2 linked regions of the Marinobacterium aestuarii genome follow. The protein of the gene in region 1 interacts with the protein of each later gene in a pairwise test. Links are inferred from orthologs where the notes say so. Each region holds a gene or a part of one and is shown on either strand. Other genes may lie near its edges.

Region 1 (4,173 bases):
ACTTTTAGGGACACCCTTGAGTGCCGTGCGCAGAAAATTGTCGATCCGCTGACCGTCCTGATCTTCCGTCACTTCAACAAACTGGACACTGACCGGCGCGGCCGCAATATTTTTTGACATATTAATAGGATAGAGCGCTCTGATTGATGCCTGTAGGGATAGCTGATATATTCTACCGCTGCCGTGTGCGGTTGGCTCTTAGAGAATGCAAATTTATCGAACCGTCTGACCCTCCCCACGATATTTCTGGCGATGCGGTGGGCGCAGAAGCCCGGGCACCGGCAAAAAGACCTATTCGACAACAGTTTTCAGGAATGCACTCCAGCCACCGGTCCTGAGCGGTCCGGTTGCAGGTGAAGATGTACATCAGCCCAGAACCTGCCCGCAACGGCAGCAACAAGCAAAGAACTTAGAACTATATTGGCTGGCGTTTCCTCCACCGACGATACGAGTCTACACATTGCCAGGCGGCACTATCAGCCCCTGGCCGCGTCACACTGACCGCGTCACAAGACCGGGCCGTACCATCAAGATACGGTCAAGCAGCTCGACCAGTGGCCAGACGTGCGTTCCCCTATTAAAGAATGCTAACTACATGAAAAGAATGCTAATTAACGCAACTCAGCCAGAAGAGTTGCGGGTCGCCCTCGTTGACGGGCAGCGGCTTTATGATCTGGATATAGAGTCATCCAACCGTGAGCAGAAAAAGGCCAACATCTACAAGGGCAAAATCACCCGTGTAGAGCCGAGCCTTGAAGCGGCCTTCGTCGACTATGGCGCCGATCGTCACGGCTTCCTGCCCATGAAGGAAATCTCCCGCGACTACTTCAGCAAGCAGCCCGAAAAAGGCGGCCGTCCGAACATCAAGGATGTGCTGAAGGAAGGCACCGAAGTTATTGTTCAGGTTGAAAAAGAAGAACGTGGCAACAAGGGCGCAGCCCTCACCACCTTCATCAGCCTGGCCGGTCGCTACCTGGTTCTGATGCCCAACAACCCCCGTGCCGGCGGCATTTCCCGCCGTATCGAAGGGGATGAGCGCAGCCAGCTGAAAGAAGCCCTGTCCGGCGTCGATGTGCCCGAAAAGATGGGTATCATCATTCGCACCGCGGGTGTCGGTCGCACCTCGGAAGAGCTGCAGTGGGACCTGAACTACCTGGCCACCCTGTGGGAAGCCATCACCGAAGCCGGCACCAAGCGCAACGCGCCCTTCCTTGTTTATCAGGAAAGCAACGTCGTTATCCGTGCGATCCGCGACTACCTGCGCAACGATATCGGCGAAGTGCTGATCGACAGTGACAAGGTGTTCGACGAAGCCCGCCAGTTCATCCGCCATGTGATGCCGAGCTTCGAAAGCAAGATCAAGCTCTATAAAGAGCAGACGCCGCTGTTCAACCGCTACCAGATCGAGTCCCAGATCGAAACGGCCTTTGAGCGCGAAGTCACCCTACCCTCCGGCGGCTCTATCGTGATAGACCCGACCGAGGCCCTGGTATCCATCGATATCAACTCGGCCCGCGCTACCCGTGGCAGCGATATCGAAGAAACGGCACTCAACACCAACCTGGAAGCGGCGGAAGAAATCGCCCGCCAGCTGCGTCTGCGTGATATCGGCGGCCTGGTGGTCATCGATTTCATCGACATGACACCGATCAAGAACCAGCGTGCGGTGGAAGACCGTCTGGCTGATGCCCTCAAGCTGGACCGCGCCCGCGTCCAGATGGGGCGCATCTCCCGCTTTGGCCTGCTGGAAATGTCGCGTCAGCGTCTGCGTCCGTCACTGGCCGAATCCCGCGGCACCGTGTGCCCGCGCTGCAACGGACAGGGCTCCATTCGTGATACCGAATCCCTGGCCCTGTCGATCCTGCGCCTGATCGAGGAAGAGTCCTCCAAGGACCGCACGTCCCAGATTCGCGCCATTCTGCCGGTCACGGCTGCAACCTACCTGCTGAACGAAAAACGTCACGAAGTTCACGAAATCGAACTGCGCCATCAGGTACGCATCGTCATAGTGCCGAATCCGAACATGGAAACGCCGCACTATGAAGTCGTGCGCCTGCGTGATGACCACACCGTGGCCACCACCAACGACGCCAGCTACAGCCTGCAGCCACCGCCCAAGCAGGAAGAGTTCACCGCCTCTGCTGCCAAGGTCGTGAAGCGCGAGGAAGCCGCTGTACAGGGCATAGCTCCCGCCTCCCCGGCACCGGCTGCAGCGCCTGAACCCGCGCCTGCGCCCAAACCGGCAGCCGCAGCGCCTGCACCAGCACGCACCCAGCGCGCCCCTGCAGCGGCTAAACCTGCAGCCGCTGCACCGGCCGCTCCTGCTGCTGCCCCCGTCTCACTGGGCACCAAGCTGGCCGGCTTTATCAAGGGCCTGTTTGGTGATACGCCCAAGCCGGAACCTGAACCGACACCGCTGCCCGAGATTCGTCAGGGTCGCGCGCCGAGTCAGAACCGCGAAGAGCGTAATCGCCCGGCTCAGGAACGCAGCAACAGCAACAAGCCCAAGCGCCGTCGCGACAGCCGTGACAATGACCGTCGTCGTCGCTCGCAGCAGGACTCCGACGAAATCATCACCATCACGCCGCAGCAGGCCGACAGCGCACCGGCACCGAGTTCTTCTGCTGAAGAACAGAGTGGTTCGAGCAAGCCGCGTCGTCGTCGCAGCCGCAGCCGCAAGAATGACAGTGATGAGTCCCGCAACGAACGCTCTGCCCGCAGCGCTGAGACAAGCGAAGAGCAGCAGCTCGAGCAGAATGACACCCGCGTAAAACAGCCGGATGTCGTGAGCCCGAGTGAGACTGATGACACGCCTAAGGCAAAGCCTGCAGCAGAGAAGCGCGAAGCACGCGACAACAGCGCCGAGGACAGCGAAACCCGCGGTCGTCGCCGTGGTCGTCGTCGTCGCGGTTCTGACCGCGTTGCCGAGCGCACAGGGACAGACGCTGATGCGACTGCAACAGTTGCCGCAACGGCGGTAGCCGCCGAGACCATGCAGCAGAACGCAAGCGAGTCAACCGCCGACAAGGTTACTGCCACCGCCGTACAGGATGCCCCAGCTATTGCAGAGTCTACCGAGACGCAAACGGCTGCGAGCGATGAAGCCAATCAGAATGCCACTGTCGCCTCCGGCGACACGCAGAATGATGCGACTGCACCGCAGGCAGAGGCTGAAGCTAGCACGACTGAAGCGCCTGCTCCTGCAGAAAGCGCAGAGACCGCTGCTGAAGAGGCCCCTGTTGCTGAAACTGCAGCGCAATCTGCGGCTCAAGCTGAAGAACCTGTCCAGGAAGACGCAGCAGAAGCCCAAAAGGCAAGCACTGAAGCAACAACTGAAGCTCCTGAAGTAGTGACTGAAGCCGCAACAGACGCTGCCGAAGAGACTGCGACAGACACTGTCGAGGTTGAAACGGTGAGTGCTGAAGTGCTCGCCGAGCCCGCTGCAACCGAAGAAGCTGCACAGCAAGCTGAAGCCGAGCAGGCAACAGCGGTAACGCCTGCGCAGTCCGACAGCGCGGTAGAAGCCTCTGCAGACACAGCAGCAGAGGCTGCAGAAGTGACAGCCAGCCCGGATACCACCGAAGCTGAAAAAGCTGCCGAAGCTGAAAAAGCTGCACCGGTCGAAGCCGCTGAAGCCGCTGAAGCTGAAACAGCCGAAACAGTTACCGACGTGGTCGCTGAAGCCGCACCTGCAGCCGAAACCACTGCAGTAGAAGTAGAAGCCGCCGCTGAAACCACAGAAGTTCAGGCCCCGGAAGAAGCGACTGAAGAGCCGACTGAAGCAGCCGTAGCCGAGCCCGCTATCGACACAGCCGTAGCCCCGGCTGCACAGCAGCCTGCACCGCGTCGCCGTCGTCGCTCAGGCCGCGCGCCTAATGACCCGCGGGAAAAGCGCCGCAGTCAGCAGAAAGCGCAGGATGAAAACGTGGAAAACCAGCACTCCTGAGTGCTGAATACAAAAAAGCCGGCTTAATCGCCGGCTTTTTTTTGCGCGCTTTTTACTGAGCCTTTTTTGCTAAGCCTTCTTTTACTGCTAAAGGGCTTCCTGCCCCTGTCGTCAACCCTGTTCCACCTGCGACTCCAGCAGCATCAGGCCGGATACAGACGCGGCTCCATTTCCAGCTGCACGCCAAAACGTGCAGCAACCGACTGCACGATTTCGCCCGCCAGCAG
Region 2 (3,217 bases), 870 kb from region 1 along the record:
CGCAATCCGGATCCCGAGGGCAGCTCGCCAACGGCGCGCTGGATCAATGTGATTGAATCTCCCGACGGGGTGGATTTCGAGTGCCGCAGCAGCCCGGTGTCGGCGGCGGCAACGCTTAGCGAGCATCTGTGGCAGCACTGTTACGGCGCTGTTGTCACTTCGGCAACGCTGACGGCCCTGGGGCACTTTGACCGTGTGCTGGTGGATCTGGGCTTGCCCGCGGACAGCCCCTGCGAACGGCTGCAAAGCCCGTTCGACCATCAGCGCTGTGCCGAGCTCTGGGTGCCCCCCATGCAGGCGGATCCCTCGAACCCCGAGGCCCATACTGCAGAGGTTGCTGATTTTCTTGCCAAGCGGCTGCCCCAGGCCAGTGCTACCCTGGTTTTGTTCAGTTCATGGCGCCAGATGCGCACTGTGCTTGAACACTTGGGTGATTCCATTAAGAATACGATTCTGTCCCAGGGCCAGTTTTCGAAGAATGAAATACTGCAGCAGCATCGGGCGGCGATCGACAAGGGCACGCAGAGCATTATTTTTGGTCTGGCGTCCTTCGCCGAAGGTGTCGACCTGCCCGGTGACTACCTGACTGAAGTCATTATTACCAAGCTGCCATTCAGCGTGCCGGATGATCCGGTGGACGCAACCATGGCGGAGTGGATTGAGCGCCAGGGCGGCAATGCCTTTATTGACTGGAGCGTGCCCGTGGCCTCCATGCGCCTCACCCAGGCGGTAGGGCGCTTGCTCAGAACAGAACAGGATAGCGGCAACATTATTTTGCTGGATCGCCGGGTGGTCACGAAACGCTATGGCAGACAGCTGCTGGATGCGTTGCCACCTTTCAGGCGCAAACTGAACTAACAGGGTTTAAGGTTTCACATTGACTAACGACGATAAGAGCAACAAGCGCAGACGTCCATCCCGCGGATCCTCACGCAAGCGTGGCGGCTCGCGCCCGCGCAGCGCCCCCAAGGTGCAGAAGTGGTCACCGGCGGATTTTGTAGTGCCAGTAGAAGAAGGCAAGTCGCGTTTTCATGACTTCAATCTGCCGGATGCCATGCTGCGCGCCATCCAGGACCTGGGGTATCAGTACTGTACGCCGATTCAGGCGGCCACCCTCGAGTCTGCGCTTGCGGGCAAGGATATTATTGGCAAGGCCCAGACGGGTACCGGCAAGACGGCGGCCTTTCTGACCGGCATCATCACCGATCTGATCGACTTTCCGCTGGGTGAAGAGCGTCGCATGGGCGAGCCCCGCGTGCTGATCGTGGCGCCGACCCGTGAGCTGGCGCTGCAGATCGCATCCGATGCGGTGGATCTGGGCAAATATGCCGATATCAGTGCCGTTGCGCTGGTCGGTGGCATGGATTACGAAAAACAGCGCTCGGAGCTGCGCGAACGCCCGGTGGATATTCTGGTGGCGACGCCTGGGCGACTGATTGATTTCGTGCGTTCCAAGGAAGTGGATCTGTACAACGTCGAAGTGCTGGTGCTGGATGAAGCCGATCGCATGCTGAGCATGGGCTTTATTCCCGATGTGCGCACCATCATTCGCCAGACGCCGCGCAAGGGCGAAGACCGTCAGACCTTGCTTTACAGTGCCACCTTCTCCGACGATATCATGAGCCTGGCGCAGCAATGGACCGTGGATCCGGTGCGGGTTGAGATCGAACCGGATCGCAAGACCACCGACAATATCAGTCAGACCGTCTTCCTGGTGTCCAGCAGTCAGAAGTATCGTCTGCTGCGCAATTACATCCGTGTCAATGGCATCGAGAAGGTCATTGTATTTGGCAACCGCCGCCATGAAACCCGTGCTCTGGCCGAGCGGCTCGAGAAAGACGGTCTGCGCGCGGCGCTGATGTCCGGCGAGATTCCGCAGAACAAGCGCTTGCGTACGCTGGAAGATTTCCGCAGCGGCAAGATCCAGGTGTTGGTGGCGACTGATGTGGCCGGGCGCGGCATTCATATCGACGGCGTGACCCACGTTATCAACTACCAGTTGCCGGAAGACCCGGAAGATTACGTGCACCGTATTGGCCGTACCGGTCGTGCCGGCGCAACCGGTGCTTCGGTGTGTTTCGCCTGTGAAAATGACTCTTTCCTGATTCCGGAAATTGAAGTTGAAACCGGTGTGAAAATGAACTGCCTGCACCCCGATCCCGAGCTGTTGCTCGATATCATGCCGGTGGCCGCTCCTGTGGCAGAAGAAACAGAGGTGGCGGTTGCCACTGATGCCGATGATGCCCCGGTGCAAGCGTCGTCTGAAGGGGCGTCTGAAGACTTGTCTGCTGACGCTCAGCCCCACGCCCCCGTTGATGACCTGGCCGCAGTGCCGGTCGTGCAGGCCTCTGATGAGCCAGAGCAGGCTGCAGAAGCTGACCAAATTGAAGAAACTGCTGAAGCCGGGCAGGCGGCTGATGCTGACAAGGTGGCTGAGACCCAGGCGGCGCAAGATGCTCTGAAGGCTGCCAGGTTGCAGCAGGCCGACGCGGCTGTTGAAGCTGCTGAGGTCGCAGTCGATGCCGCCGACGAGTCCGGCTCCGCGCCCAAGGTCTGATCTGCAGGGTGCCGGCTGCCCGCTGGCACCCTGCACGGCATCACTGCATTGGCAGTGTGTCCAGCCACAGTCTAATTTCAGGGAGTTTTGATCGATGAAGGGTGCGATGCAGGTGACCGTGTTGGGTGGTGGCAGCTTTGGTACTGTGCTGGCCAACATCATGGCGGAAAAAGGCATCCAGGTACGGCTCTGGATGCGCGACGCACAGCAGGTCGAGAACGTCCGTCAGAATCGTGAAAACAGCAAGTATCTGCCGGGCTATCCGCTGGCGGCTGCGCTTGAAGCGCACGCCAGTCTCGAAGATGCGCTGAGTGGGGCTGAACTGGTGTTCGTGGCCATTCCCAGCGGTGGTTTTCGTGCCCTGGTGCATGAAGCCAGAGCCTATATGACGCCCGGTCAAATGGTCGTCAGCACCACCAAGGGTATCGAGGCGGGTACCTTCAGTCTGATGAGTGAGATCCTCGCCGACGAGCTGCCGGACGCCCGCATCGGTGTTCTGAGTGGGCCCAACCTTGCCAAGGAAGTGGCTGCGCGGCAGCTCACGGCGACGGTTATTGCCAGCGAAAGCGAGGCGCTGCGCGAGCTGGTGCAGAAAACGCTGCATACCGCCTATTTTCGGGTCTATGCCAGTACCGACATGTATGGTGTTGAACTTGGCGG

Evidence for each region.
Region 2: the proteins of rne (region 1) and rhlB interact in binary tests that used the Escherichia coli proteins (3 or more experiments, as listed by UniProt). The link is inferred for Marinobacterium aestuarii from one-to-one orthologs.

The regions. Positions count from the first base shown.
Region 1 is NZ_CP015839.1:2,087,623-2,091,795, reverse strand. The notes cover bases 287-4,146. They hold rne (ribonuclease E), read left to right. Parts: upstream 287-595; coding sequence 596-3,946; downstream 3,947-4,146. Other genes in these bases: murB (UDP-N-acetylmuramate dehydrogenase), read right to left, coding at 4,090-4,146. Outside these bases: 23S rRNA pseudouridine(955/2504/2580) synthase RluC, read right to left, coding at 1-120; more of murB, read right to left, coding at 4,147-4,173. UniProt on the Escherichia coli protein: Endoribonuclease that plays a central role in RNA processing and decay. Required for the maturation of 5S and 16S rRNAs and the majority of tRNAs. Also involved in the degradation of most mRNAs.
Region 2 is NZ_CP015839.1:2,956,866-2,960,082, reverse strand. What follows is about bases 314-3,217. They hold rhlB (ATP-dependent RNA helicase RhlB), read left to right. Parts: upstream 314-877; coding sequence 878-2,557; downstream 2,558-3,217. Other genes in these bases: A8C75_RS12950 (NAD(P)H-dependent glycerol-3-phosphate dehydrogenase), read left to right, coding at 2,652-3,217; dinG (ATP-dependent DNA helicase DinG), read left to right, coding at 314-858. Outside these bases: more of dinG, read left to right, coding at 1-313.